Regions from separate parts of the Halobacillus ihumii genome, predicted to be linked through region 1. Evidence: a T-box and tRNA genes for the amino acid it is inferred to sense, from the RefSeq annotation. Region 1 holds a T-box; the other holds one or more tRNA genes.
What was found. The T-box of region 1 lies ahead of leuS (leucine--tRNA ligase). A T-box ahead of a tRNA ligase gene usually reads a tRNA of that ligase, here a tRNA-Leu.
Positions count from the first base shown of each region.

Region 1 (7,324 bases):
AAGGTTCACAATGAGAAGATCTTTTGATCTCTCAAAACTGAACAACCAACCAGGTACGTCCTCCGTATGCGGCAGCTTCCGTCACCCGTAAGGGTGCTTCCGCCTTGCATATTCCTTAGAAAGGAGGTGATCCAGCCGCACCTTCCGATACGGCTACCTTGTTACGACTTCACCCCAATCATTGGCCCCACCTTCGGCGGCTGGCTCCATAAAGGTTACCTCACCGACTTCGGGTGTTGCCAACTCTCGTGGTGTGACGGGCGGTGTGTACAAGGCCCGGGAACGTATTCACCGCGGCATGCTGATCCGCGATTACTAGCGATTCCGGCTTCATGCAGGCGAGTTGCAGCCTGCAATCCGAACTGAGAATGGTTTTATGGGATTTGCTACACCTTGCGGCTTCGCTGCCCTTTGTACCAGCCATTGTAGCACGTGTGTAGCCCAGGTCATAAGGGGCATGATGATTTGACGTCATCCCCGCCTTCCTCCGGTTTGTCACCGGCAGTCACCTTAGAGTGCCCAACTCAATGCTGGCAACTAAGATTAGGGGTTGCGCTCGTTGCGGGACTTAACCCAACATCTCACGACACGAGCTGACGACAACCATGCACCACCTGTCACTGGGTCCCCGAAGGGAAGACCCTATCTCTAGGGTGGTCCAAGGATGTCAAGACCTGGTAAGGTTCTTCGCGTTGCTTCGAATTAAACCACATGCTCCACCGCTTGTGCGGGCCCCCGTCAATTCCTTTGAGTTTCAGCCTTGCGGCCGTACTCCCCAGGCGGAGTGCTTAATGCGTTAACTTCAGCACTAAGGGGTGGAAGCCCCCTAACACCTAGCACTCATCGTTTACGGCGTGGACTACCAGGGTATCTAATCCTGTTTGCTACCCACGCTTTCGCACCTCAGCGTCAGAAACAGACCAGAGAGTCGCCTTCGCCACTGGTGTTCCTCCACATATCTACGCATTTCACCGCTACACGTGGAATTCCACTCTCCTCTTCTGTCCTCAAGTTCCCCAGTTTCCAATGACCCTCCACGGTTGAGCCGTGGGCTTTCACATCAGACTTAAGAAACCGCCTGCGCGCGCTTTACGCCCAACAATTACGGACAAGGCTTGCCCCCAACGTATTACCGCGGCTGCTGGCACGTAGTTAGCCGGGGCTTCCTCGTTAGGTACCGTCAAGGTACCGCTCTATTCGCACGGTACTTGTTCTTCCCTAACAACAGAACTTTACGATCCGAAGACCTTCATCGTTCACGCGGCGTTGCTCCGTCAGACTTTCGTCCATTGCGGAAGATTCCCTACTGCTGCCTCCCGTAGGAGTCTGGGCCGTGTCTCAGTCCCAGTGTGACCGATCACCCTCTCAGGTCGGCTACGCATCGTCGCCTTGGTGAGCTATTACCTCACCAACTAGCTAATGCGCCGCGGGCCCATCTGTAAGTGATAGCCAAAGGCCATCTTTCACCTCTCTCTCATGCGAAAAAAAGGATTACCCGGCATTAGCCCCGGTTTCCCGGAGTTATTCCGATCTTACAGGCAGGTTGCCCACGTGTTACTCACCCGTCCGCCGCTCATTCCACAGGCATCACCCCCGAAGGGGATCTGCCTGCTTCCTGCGCTCGACTTGCATGTATTAGGCACGCCGCCAGCGTTCGTCCTGAGCCAGGATCAAACTCTCCATAAAAAGTAAAGTTTGACTTGCTCATTTGCACACCGAATGTGCTTGTTTGAATTCCTTCTATATAATAGAAAGAATATCTTGACGTACTGGTTGGTTCGTTCAGTTTTCAAAGATCAAAATGTTGAGCGCTGCTTCAAAACAGCGACCTAACTAATATACCACGTTGAAAGGGTTGAAGTCAACAACTTTCTTTATGAAATATCAGCAGACTATAACTTGCGGTCGCAATGAACTGATGCGACGTAAATAAATTCTAGCACAAAGCCTAAAAGATTGTCAATAGTTCAATAGATTTTTCGAATCAACAATTAAATTGCAGTAATTTGTATTTGAAAAGCAACACTAAACACTTTATGTGTTATGAATGAAATTGTCAATGACTAATTGAAAAACTGCACCTATCACGGGCGCAGTTTTTCAAGCTGACTTTATATAATAAATGGAGCTATTCCTTTTCTTTCTAATTATTTTGGCTGCCATTTTTGCACCGCGTTTATCATCGGTGATCAGCAAAATATTCTTTTCACAGTCCATACGCTCTTTGAGCTCACGGGGCAAATAGCTAAGAGGTATATTCTCAGCTCCAGGGTATGGAGAATGCGACGCGGATATATAATCTCGAATGTCTATCACGCAATACTCTTCTATAGAAACCTGTTCCTTCCCTAAATGAGTAAGCGATTTACCGTCAGCCGCATCTTTCAGGAAAACTAAGATGATTATTACCAATAAAAATAAGATGAGTTCCATATAAAGTTTTCCTCTTTCACCTTAAAAAACGAGCTCACCATTCCAGGCAAGCATACCGCCTTTAAGATTCTGGACCTGTTGAAATCCATTTTCCTTCAAAAATTCTGAGGCATTCATGCTTCTCCTTCCAGAGCGGCAAACCATTACATATTTTTTATTTTGATCAAGGCTGCTTACGGCTTCCGGTATATTACCTAACGGGATGTGTTCGGCAGTCGGAATAACACCTTGTTTAACTTCTTCATCTTCCCTTACATCTATAATCGTGATCTCCTTGTTACTATCAAGGACCTCTTGCAGTTCCTCTGCATTGATTTCAGGAATATTACTCACTAGAGATCTCCTCCTTAATGTTATCTGTGTTTCATATTGTATTAGTCTGCATCTTGAAGTCAAGAATTTAAGCTCATCTCATTAAAAAAGAAGGACGTCATCGAAAGGATGACGTCCTTCTTTATAGATAATTAGTTTGCTACAATGTTTACCAGTTTACCTGGAACTGCAATTACCTTACGTACTGTTTTTCCTTCCAGCCAGTCTTGAACCTGTTTATTCTCTAATGCTGCTTTTTCTAAGTCTTCTTTTGAAGCATCTACATTGACCATCATTTTGGCCCGTACTTTTCCCATGACCTGGATTACAATCTCCACTTCGTTTTCAACGAGTTTAGACTCATCGAAAGTCGGCCACTCCTGATAGCTGATTGTTCCCCCGTGTCCTAGCTTCTCCCATAGTTCTTCAGCTAAATGAGGAGCTACAGGTGATAACAATTTAACGAATCCTTCAACAAATGGTTTAGGAATCTCATGTGCCTTATAACCTTCGTTAATGAAAACCATCATCTGTGAAATCCCCGTATTAAATCGTAGCTCCTGGAAGTTTTCACTTACTCTTTGGACAGTTTCATGATACGTTTTCTCTAACGTCATATCATCACTGTTTTCCTTAATAGCTTCCGAAAGTTGCCCATCAACTACAAACAATCTCCACACACGGTCCAAAAACCGTCTTGCTCCATCAAGCCCATTCGTAGACCATGCAACCGAAGCATCGAGTGGTCCCATAAACATTTCATATAATCTCAGCGTATCCGCACCATGACTGTAAACAATATCGTCCGGATTCACAACATTCCCTTTAGATTTACTCATTTTCTCATTACCTTCACCAAGGATCATTCCCTGGTTAAACAGCTTTTGAAAAGGTTCTTTCGTAGGGACGGCACCGATGTCATAAAGAACCTTATGCCAGAAACGTGCGTACAGCAAGTGCAGAACTGCATGCTCTGCTCCTCCAATATAGACATCGACAGGCAGCCATTTCTTTAATTTTTCAAAATCGGCAAATGTCTCACCGTTACGGGCATCAATATATCGAAGGTAATACCAGCAGCTTCCCGCCCATTGTGGCATTGTATTCGTTTCACGGCGTCCCTTCATGCCTGTTTCAGGGTCCACTACATTTACCCATTCACTAATATTGGCTAAGGGGGACTCTCCTGTTCCCGAAGGTTTGATTTCCGTAGTTACCGGAAGTGTTACAGGGAGTTGGTTTTCCGGTACAGGTGAAGTGGTTCCATCTTCCCAGTGAATAATTGGGATCGGTTCTCCCCAATATCTCTGACGACTGAACAACCAGTCCCGCAGCCGGTAAGTGGTTTTCCTGGAACCTTTCTCATTTTTTTCAAGCCAGTTAATTGCTTTAGAAATCGCCTCGTCTTTACCTAATCCATTTAAGAAGTCTGAGTTTACATGTTCGCCGTCCCCGGTGTAAGGTTCATCTTCAATATTCCCGCCATCAACTACTTCGATAATCGGAAGATCATACTTTGTCGCAAACTCATAGTCACGTTCATCGTGAGCAGGTACAGCCATGATCGCACCGCTTCCATAGCTCATTAGCACATAATCTGCGACCCATATTGGCAATTTATTACCATCAACAGGGTTGATTGCGTAAGTCCCGGTAAATACGCCGGATTTATTTTTAGCCAGGTCAGTTCGCTCAAGATCACTTTTCTTCTGAGCTTGATCAATGTACTCCTTCACTGCTTCTTGTTGGTCATCGCTTACAATTTTATCAACTAGAGGGTGCTCTGGGGCAAGTACAGCATAGGTCGCACCGAAAAGTGTATCCGGTCTCGTAGTAAATACATCAAAAGAAGTACCGTGACCAGCAATATGAAAGCTTACTTCCGCACCTTCAGATTTGCCGATCCAATTTCGTTGCATATCCTTAATGCTTTCCGGCCAATCTAATTCTTCAAGATCTTCCAGAAGCCGGTCTGCATAAGCAGTAATTTTAAGCATCCATTGCTTCATCGGCCTGCGTTCTACAGGGTGATCTCCACGTTCACTTTTCCCATCAATAACTTCCTCATTGGCAAGAACTGTACCTAGTGCCGGGCACCAGTTCACAGCCACTTCATCAATGTAAGCAAGTCCTTTTTCATAAAGTTTCAGAAAGATCCACTGTGTCCATTTATAGTAGTCGGGGTCAGTCGTGTTCACTTCTCTGTCCCAATCATAAGAGAAACCTAACTCTTGTATTTGTCTGCGGAAGGTATCAATATTATGTTTTGTGAATTCCCGAGGGTCATTTCCTGTATCCAGAGCATATTGTTCAGCAGGAAGCCCAAAAGCATCCCAGCCAATTGGATGCAGCACTTCATACCCCTGCATACGCTTCATTCTTGATAAAATGTCTGTCGCTGTGTACCCTTCAGGGTGACCCACATGGAGACCAGCCCCTGATGGATAAGGAAACATATCTAGTGCATAAAACTTTTCCTTTTCCGAGTCGCTATTCGTTTTAAAAATTTTATTTTCTAACCAGTATTTCTGCCATTTCTTTTCAATTTCCCTGTGATTAAAAGCCATACTGTTCCTCCTTGATACTTTTGCTATATAAAAAAGTCTCTCGTCCCTTGTCATCCAAAGGGACGAAAGACTTATCTTCCGCGGTACCACCCAAATTAACGTTAAAAAACGCTCGCTTGATATCGAATAACGGTGATAGAGCCGGAAGGAACTACTCATTTGTTCGTTCCTACAACATCCAAGGCGAGTTCATAAAGATCAAGAACAGCTCGCACCACCCGCTGCCTCTCTTATACTTGAAACTTTACTACTAGTCCTCTTCTACGTTTATTATTTATATTCGTATAGTAATGAAAGGTGATTGCTTTGTCAAGTTCACTTTCCGAATAATGTTTACGCCATGCTAGTGCAGGGTATATTTAGAGTTACAACAAACTATTCTTAACGGAGGGTCGTAATGGTACGAAAGTTCATTAAAAAGGCAGCTGATTACGCAAAACAAAATCCTGAACAAACTAAACGTTATGCTAAAAAAGCTTTTGATACGGTCAAAAACAAGCGGAAATCAGCTTCTAATCAACCTAAAAAATAGAACGAGCTGGGACAATGTGCCTTTATCAAATAAAAATACGAACTACGCAGTAAGTACAATTATGCATATAACCCGCTACGAAAATATACTTCGCTTTCCGCGGGCGGCTGTTGAGCCTCCTTGTGCTAGCGCACTGCGGGGGCTCACCTAGGCCTTTCCTCCCGCAGGAGTCTACGTATGTTTTCTCCGCAAAAGCGGCACATCGTTCGCCTTCTCACTTAAGAAGTGCAGTTATGCCCCAGGCTCGTCCTTTCCTTATCATCATATCCATATGTTTACTTATCAAAATTCAAAATTCACCAGAAACATGCTACAATACCTTTGCTGTCAAACTTAGACAAGAAAACGATAAGAAAGAAGGTATATAAACATGATTCTGAAAAGAGCCCTGCATTACGCCCATGAGTTAATGGGAGATGTGCTGAAAACAGGGGATGTCGCCATTGATGGGACGTGCGGTAATGGGCATGATACTCAATTCATCAGCCAGCTCGTTGGTAAAAGTGGACACATATACGGATTTGATATTCAGAAAGAAGCCATCTTCAATACCAAACAACGGCTCATTGACCATCAGTTATTTGAGCAAACCACACTGATTCATGATAGCCACGCGGCTATTGAACAACATATTCCGGACGATCATCTCAGACGTCTTAAAGCTGCGATTTTTAACCTAGGGTATTTACCTGGCAGTGATAAGTCTGTTATTACTGAGGCTGATCAAACCCTTTCATCGATTCAAAGCATTCTCTCCTATATCCAAAAAGGAGGACTGGTAGTATTGGTGGTCTACTATGGTCATCCAGGGGGGGAAGAGGAAAAGACAGCATTACTTAACTATGTAAGTTGTTTAGACCAGCGTCACTACAACGTACTGCAGCATGGGTTTATCAACCAGCGAAATCAGCCGCCGTTCATTCTTGCCATCGAAAAGAAATAACCTGGTAACCCTATAATGGCTTACCAGGCTTTATTTTGTGATACATTTTTGTATTAAAATAAAAGAAAGTTGCCTTGGCTCCACTTACTTTTAATAACTCCTTCACAAATCCCTTCGCATGTTGAATGTTACTCACCTTCCGATCAGCAAGGTACATCCCTACGAGTCCTTCATGAATCATTTGGTGAAAAGCAGCATCAGGGAGTTTCTGAACTTCCTGGTTTGTTTGCTTTACGAAAAAAACAAACCTTTGTTTCATTTGCTCTTCATGATCATAATAAGAACAGAAATTCAAGTCGCCTTCTTCTTCATCTTCCTGTTGATCAATATAATAATCAAGCAGAATATGAAGGCCCTGCATAAATGGGAAGTAGCTTTTCTCAATCTGTTTAGCCAGATCATCAGTCATCTTTCCGCTCAGTGTATATGAAATTAAGCAGAATATCCCTAATGTAGAACCTGTACAGGCAGAGAACTCAAACCATTCTAGATTCGGCCAGTGTTTTTGATGGTTTTTGAACCAATTCTTCAACCTTG
Region 1 is NZ_CACVAO010000001.1:640,735-648,058, forward strand. It holds rRNA gene G6R08_RS03440 (16S ribosomal RNA) at 120-1,686, opposite strand; gene G6R08_RS03445 (rhodanese-like domain-containing protein) at 2,101-2,433, opposite strand; gene G6R08_RS03450 (rhodanese-like domain-containing protein) at 2,455-2,766, opposite strand; gene leuS (leucine--tRNA ligase) at 2,898-5,312, opposite strand; T-box leader at 5,368-5,585, opposite strand; gene G6R08_RS22225 (hypothetical protein) at 5,710-5,844, shown strand; gene mnmM (tRNA 5-(aminomethyl)-2-thiouridylate-methyltransferase MnmM) at 6,215-6,787, shown strand; gene G6R08_RS03465 (tetraprenyl-beta-curcumene synthase family protein) at 6,798-7,324, opposite strand, start outside.

Region 2 (7,324 bases), 1.6 Mb from region 1:
GAATTCCACTCTCCTCTTCTGTCCTCAAGTTCCCCAGTTTCCAATGACCCTCCACGGTTGAGCCGTGGGCTTTCACATCAGACTTAAGAAACCGCCTGCGCGCGCTTTACGCCCAATAATTCCGGACAACGCTTGCCCCCTACGTATTACCGCGGCTGCTGGCACGTAGTTAGCCGGGGCTTCCTCGTTAGGTACCGTCAAGGTACCGCTCTGTTCGCACGGTACTTGTTCTTCCCTAACAACAGAACTTTACGATCCGAAGACCTTCATCGTTCACGCGGCGTTGCTCCGTCAGACTTTCGTCCATTGCGGAAGACTCCCTACTGCTGCCTCCCGTAGGAGTCTGGGCCGTGTCTCAGTCCCAGTGTGGCCGATCACCCTCTCAGGTCGGCTACGCATCGTCGCCTTGGTGAGCTATTACCTCACCAACTAGCTAATGCGCCGCGGGCCCATCTGTAAGTGATAGCCAAAGGCCATCTTTTACCTCTCTCTCATGCGAAAAAAAGGATTACCCGGCATTAGCCCCGGTTTCCCGGAGTTATTCCGATCTTACAGGCAGGTTGCCCACGTGTTACTCACCCGTCCGCCGCTCATTCCACAGGCATCACCCCCGAAGGGGATCTGCCTGCTTCCTGCGCTCGACTTGCATGTATTAGGCACGCCGCCAGCGTTCGTCCTGAGCCAGGATCAAACTCTCCATAAAAGTTGAGAATGACTTGCTCATTTGCACACCGAATGTGCTTGTTTGAATTCCTTCTATATAATAGAAAGAATATGTTGACGTACTGGTTGGTTCGTTCAGTTTTCAAAGATCAAAATGGTGGAGCCTAGCGGGATCGAACCGCTGACCTCCTGCGTGCAAAGCAGGCGCTCTCCCAGCTGAGCTAAGGCCCCATTAAATTGGTTAGAGAATGGTCGGGAAGACAGGATTCGAACCTGCGACCCCTTGGTCCCAAACCAAGTGCTCTACCAAGCTGAGCTACTTCCCGTATAAAGAATGGCGCGCCCGAGAGGAGTCGAACCCCTAACCTTCTGATCCGTAGTCAGACGCTCTATCCAATTGAGCTACGGGCGCATATATTATTATGGTGCCGAGGGCCGGACTCGAACCGGCACGGTAGTAACCTACCGCAGGATTTTAAGTCCTGTGCGTCTGCCAATTCCGCCACCCCGGCTTGACAAGCTTTCTAGGTCTCTAAATTCTTATTTAAGTATAATGGAGCGGAAGACGGGATTCGAACCCGCGACCCCCACCTTGGCAAGGTGGTGTTCTACCACTGAACTACTTCCGCGTGTAATGCGGGTGGAGGGACTTGAACCCCCACGCCGTGAAGCACTAGATCCTAAATCTAGCGTGTCTGCCAATTCCACCACACCCGCTAAAAATTTGGTGAGCCATGGAGGGCTCGAACCTCCGACCCTCTGATTAAAAGTCAGATGCTCTACCAGCTGAGCTAATGGCTCTTCATCAAAAATGTTTCTCGCAAATTTATATGTGATTATTCGTCGTGTTTCCACACAATCAATGGTGCCGGCCAGAGGACTTGAACCCCCAACCTACTGATTACAAATCAGTTGCTCTGCCAGTTGAGCTAGGCCGGCGATAAATGGTGGAGGATGCAGGGCTCGAACCTGCGACCCCTTGCTTGTAAGGCAAGTGCTCTCCCAGCTGAGCTAATCCTCCGGGTTTTATGTAACAAGGCTTGGCAGTGTCCTACTCTCACGGGGATCAACCCGACTACCATCGGCGCTGAAGAGCTTAACTGCTGTGTTCGGCATGGGAACAGGTGTGACCTCTTCGCCGTCACCACCAAACCTTATTATTTTTCAAGGACAAGATATATTATATGACCCTTGAAAGAAAATTTCAAGGTTTTTTTTGTAAACCTTCAAAACTGGATAAGACATTCAAGTTATCAAACATTTAATGTGTACGTTTTCCTTATAGTTAAGTCATCGATTGATTAGTATCCGTCAGCTCCACGTGTCACCACGCTTCCACCTCGGACCTATCGACCTCATCGTCTCTGAGGAATCTTACTTACTTGGCGTAAGGGGAAATCTCATCTCAAGGGGGGCTTCATGCTTAGATGCTTTCAGCACTTATCCCGTCCACACGTAGCTACCCAGCGATGCTCCTGGCGGAACAACTGGTACACCAGCGGTGTGTCCATCCCGGTCCTCTCGTACTAAGGACAGCTCCTTTCAGATTTCCAACGCCCACGACGGATAGGGACCGAACTGTCTCACGACGTTCTGAACCCAGCTCGCGTACCGCTTTAATGGGCGAACAGCCCAACCCTTGGGACCGACTACAGCCCCAGGATGCGATGAGCCGACATCGAGGTGCCAAACCTCCCCGTCGATGTGGACTCTTGGGGGAGATAAGCCTGTTATCCCCGGGGTAGCTTTTATCCGTTGAGCGACGGCCCTCCCATCCGGTACCGCCGGATCACTAAGCCCGACTTTCGTCCCTGCTCGACTTGTAAGTCTCGCAGTCAAGCTCCCTTGTGCCTTTACACTCTGCGAATGATTTCCAACCATTCTGAGGGAACCTTTGGGCGCCTCCGTTACTCTTTAGGAGGCGACCGCCCCAGTCAAACTGCCCACCTGACACTGTCTCCGAACCGGATCACGGTCCTGGGTTAGAATGTCCGTACAGCCAGGGTGGTATCCCACCAGCGCCTCCACCGAAGCTAGCGCTCCGGTTTCTCAGGCTCCCACCTATCCTGTACAAGCTGTACCAACATTCAATATCAGGCTACAGTAAAGCTCCACGGGGTCTTTCCGTCCTGTCGCGGGTAATGCGCATCTTCACGCATAGTATAATTTCACCGGGTCTCTCGTTGAGACAGTGCCCAAGTCGTTGCACCTTTCGTGCGGGTCGGAACTTACCCGACAAGGAATTTCGCTACCTTAGGACCGTTATAGTTACGGCCGCCGTTTACTGGGGCTTCGGTTCAACGCTTCGCGCTTACGCGCTAACGCATCCCCTTAACCTTCCAGCACCGGGCAGGTGTCAGCCCCTATACTTCGCCTTACGGCTTCGCAGAGACCTGTGTTTTTGGTAAACAGTCGCTTGGGCCTTTTCACTGCGGCTCCTCGGCAGAGGAGCACCCCTTCTCCCGAAGTTACGGGGTCATTTTGCCGAGTTCCTTAACGAGAGTTCTCCCGCTCACCTTAGGATCCTCTCCTCGCCTACCTGTGTTGGTTTGCGGTACGGGCGCCTCTTTCCTCACTAGAGGATTTTCTTGGCAGTGTGAACTCAGGAGCTTCGGTACTTTAGTTCCCTCCCCATCACAGCTTGACGTTGCCGAGTGGATTTGCCTGCCTCGACCGTCTCACTGCTTGGACGCACACATCCAATGGTGCGCTCTCCTTATCCTCCTGCGTCCCCCCGTCGTTCAAACGGAAAGGAGGCGGTACAGGAATATCAACCTGTTGTCCATCGCCTACGCCTTTCGGCCTCGGCTTAGGTCCCGACTAACCCTGAGAGGACGAGCCTTCCTCAGGAAACCTTGGGCTTTCGGTGAAAGAGATTCTCACTCTTTGTTCGCTACTCATACCGGCATTCTCACTTCTAAGCGCTCCACCAGTCCTTACGGTCTGACTTCGCCGCCCTTAGAACGCTCTCCTACCACTGATCCGTTCGGATCAATCCGCAGCTTCGGTGGTGTGTTTAGCCCCGGTATATTTTCGGCGCAGAGTCACTCGACCAGTGAGCTATTACGCACTCTTTCAATGATGGCTGCTTCTAAGCCAACATCCTGGTTGTCTAAGCAACTCCACATCCTTTTCCACTTAACACACACTTAGGGACCTTAGCTGGCGGTCTGGGCTGTTTCCCTCTCGACCATGAACCTTATCACCCATGGTCTGACTCCCAGAACAAAGTCGTTGGCATTCGGAGTTTGACTGAATTCGGTAACCCGGTAGGGGCCCCTCGTCCAATCAGTGCTCTACCTCCAAGACTTTCTATTCTGAGGCTAGCCCTAAAGCTATTTCGGAGAGAACCAGCTATCTCCGTGTTCGATTGGCATTTCACCCCTACCCACACCTCATCCCCGCAATTTTCAACTTGCGTGGGTTCGGGCCTCCAGTCAGTGTTACCTGACCTTCACCCTGGACATGGGTAGATCACACGGTTTCGGGTCTACGACCGCATACTCATTCGCCCTATTCAGACTCGCTTTCGCTGCGGCTCCGCTTCTGACGCTTAACCTTGCATACAGTCGTAACTCGCCGGTTCATTCTACAAAAGGCACGCCGTCACCCATCAATGGGCTCCGACTACTTGTAGGCACACGGTTTCAGGTTCTCTTTCACTCCCCTTCCGGGGTGCTTTTCACCTTTCCCTCACGGTACTGGTTCACTATCGGTCACTAGGGAGTATTTAGCCTTGGGAGATGGTCCTCCCGGATTCCGACGGAATTCCTCGTGTTCCGCCGTACTCAGGATCCACTCCGGAGAAAAGAAGATGTCGATTACAGGGCTCTTACCTGCTCTGGCTGATCGTTCCAGATCGATTCATCTATCTTCTTTTTTGGTAACTCCAAAGGAGTGTCCTACAACCCCAGAAAGCAAGCTTTCTGGTTTGGGCTGATTCCGTTTCGCTCGCCGCTACTTGGGAAATCGCGTTTGCTTTCTCTTCCTCCGGGTACTGAGATGTTTCAGTTCCCCGGGTCTGCCTTCGTCTACCTATGTATTCAGTAAACGATCCTGCTCCATTACGAGCAGGGGGTTTCCCCATTCGGAAATCTTCGGTGCACAGCCTACTTACGGCTTCCCAAAGCATATCGGTGTTAGTCCCGTCCTTCATCGGCTCCTAGTACCAAGGCATCCACCGTGCGCCCTTATTCACTTAACTATCTGTGAAAAGACGTTTAAAAAATTGATGTTTGATGTCTTGTCATCCCGTGCGGATCTAACGATCCAACACGTTCTGAAATATCTTATCCAGTTTTCAAGGTTCACAATGAGAAGATCTTTTGATCTCTCAAAACTGAACAACCAACCAGGTACGTCCTCCGTATGCGGCAGCTTCCGTCACCCGTAAGGGTGCTTCCGCCTTGCATATTCCTTAGAAAGGAGGTGATCCAGCCGCACCTTCCGATACGGCTACCTTGTTACGACTTCACCCCAATCATTGGCCCCACCTTCGGCGGCTGGCTCCATAAAGGTTACCTCACCGACTTCGGGTGTTGCCAACTCTCGTGGTGTGACGGGCGGTGTGTACAAGGCCCGGGAACGTATTCACCGCGGCATGCTGATCCGCGATTACTAGCGATTCCGGCTTCATGCAGGCGAGTTGCAGCCTGCAATCCGAACTGAGAATGGTTTTATGGGATTTGCTACACCTTGCGGCTTCGCTGCCCTTTGTACCATCCATTGTAGCACGTGTGTAGCCCAGGTCATAAGGGGCATGATGATTTGACGTCATCCCCGCCTTCCTCCGGTTTGTCACCGGCAGTCACCTTAGAGTGCCCAACTCAATGCTGGCAACTAAGATTAGGGGTTGCGCTCGTTGCGGGACTTAACCCAACATCTCACGACACGAGCTGACGACAACCATGCACCACCTGTCACTTGGTCCCCGAAGGGAAGACCCTATCTCTAGGGTGGTCCAAGGATGTCAAGACCTGGTAAGGTTCTTCGCGTTGCTTCGAATTAAACCACATGCTCCACCGCTTGTGCGGGCCCCCGTCAATTCCTTTGAGTTTCAGCCTTGCGGCCGTACTCCCCAGGCGGAGTGCTTAATGCGTTAACTTCAGCACTAAGGGGTGGAAGCCCCCTAACACCTAGCACTCATCGTTTACGGCGTGGACTACCAGGGTATCTAATCCTGTTTGCTACCCACGCTTTCGCACCTCAGCGTCAGAAACAGACCAGAGAGTCGCCTTCGCCACTGGTGTTCCTCCACATATCTACGCATTTCACCGCTACACGTGGAATTCCACTCTCCTCTTCTGTCCTCAAGTTCCCCAGTTTCCAATGACCCTCCACGGTTGAGCCGTGGGCTTTCACATCAGACTTAAGAAACCGCCTGCGCGCGCTTTACGCCCAATAATTCCGGACAACGCTTGCCCCCTACGTATTACCGCGGCTGCTGGCACGTAGTTAGCCGGGGCTTCCTCGTTAGGTACCGTCAAGGTACCGCTCTATTCGCACGGTACTTGTTCTTCCCTAACAACAGAACTTTACGATCCGAAGACCTTCATCGTTCACGCGGCGTTGCTCCGTCAGACTTTCGTCCATTGCGGAAGATTCCCTACTGCTGCCTCCCGTAGGAGTCTGGGCCGTGTCTCAGTCCCAGTGTGGCCGATCACCCTCTCAGGTCGGCTACGCATCGTCGCCTTGGTGAGCTATTACCTCACCAACTAGCTAATGCGCCGCGGGCCCATCTGTAAGTGATAGCCAAAGGCCATCTTTTACCTCTCTCTCATGCGAAAAAAAGGATTACCCGGCATTAGCCCCGGTTTCCCGGAGTTATTCCGATCTTACAGGCAGGTTGCCCACGTGTTACTCACCCGTCCGCCGCTCATTCCACAGGCATTACCCCCGAAGGGGATCTGCCTGCTTCCTGCGCTCGACTTGCATGTATTAGGCACGCCGCCAGCGTTCGTCCTGAGCCAGGATCAAACTCTCCATAAAAGTAAGTTTGACTTGCTCATTTGCACACCGAATGTGCTTGTTTGAATTCCTTCTATATAATAGAAAGAATATGTTGACGTACTGGTTGGTTCGTTCAGTTTTCAAAGATCAAAATGGTGAGTGCCGCTTCAAAACAGCGACCTAACTAATATATCATGGTTAGTAAGTTAAGTCAACAACTTTCTAACAAGATCTTTTTCTGCAAGAAGCGAAAAAAGTTACATTCGCTTAATGCGACGTTTAATAATTTACCATGATTATATGATCAAATCAAGTGCTAAATAAAATAAAAGTATTTTCTGACAGATCCAGCCAAAAATTAGCCCTCGACAACAGTCGAGGGAAGTAGCTGAAGTTAAGATTCGCGATTTCTCATTTGAGGGAACAGTAATACATCCCGGATTGACGGAGAGTTCGTTAATAACATAACAAGACGGTCAATTCCGATTCCTAGACCACCTGTAGGAGGCATACCATATTCTAACGATTCCAGGAAGTCTTCATCCATCATATGCGCTTCGTCATTTCCTTCTTCCCTTTCTTTGAGTTGAGCTTCAAAGCGTTGACGTTGATCAATCGGGTCATTCAACTCAGAGAATGCATTCGCGTGTTCGCGCCCTACTATGAATAATTCAAAACGGTCCGTGAAACGCTCGTCCTCGGGATTCTTTTT
Region 2 is NZ_CACVAO010000001.1:2,222,032-2,229,355, reverse strand. It holds rRNA gene G6R08_RS11070 (16S ribosomal RNA) at 1-703, opposite strand, end outside; tRNA gene G6R08_RS11065 (tRNA-Ala) at 819-894, opposite strand; tRNA gene G6R08_RS11060 (tRNA-Pro) at 913-989, opposite strand; tRNA gene G6R08_RS11055 (tRNA-Arg) at 999-1,075, opposite strand; tRNA gene G6R08_RS11050 (tRNA-Leu) at 1,087-1,175, opposite strand; tRNA gene G6R08_RS11045 (tRNA-Gly) at 1,218-1,292, opposite strand; tRNA gene G6R08_RS11040 (tRNA-Leu) at 1,299-1,380, opposite strand; tRNA gene G6R08_RS11035 (tRNA-Lys) at 1,389-1,464, opposite strand; tRNA gene G6R08_RS11030 (tRNA-Thr) at 1,527-1,602, opposite strand; tRNA gene G6R08_RS11025 (tRNA-Val) at 1,609-1,684, opposite strand; rRNA gene rrf (5S ribosomal RNA) at 1,702-1,815, opposite strand; rRNA gene G6R08_RS11015 (23S ribosomal RNA) at 1,945-4,867, opposite strand; rRNA gene G6R08_RS11010 (16S ribosomal RNA) at 5,085-6,651, opposite strand; gene lysS (lysine--tRNA ligase) at 7,007-7,324, opposite strand, start outside.
Region 2: it has a tRNA-Leu gene. The T-box ahead of leuS (leucine--tRNA ligase) is inferred to sense a tRNA for this amino acid. The anticodon was not compared.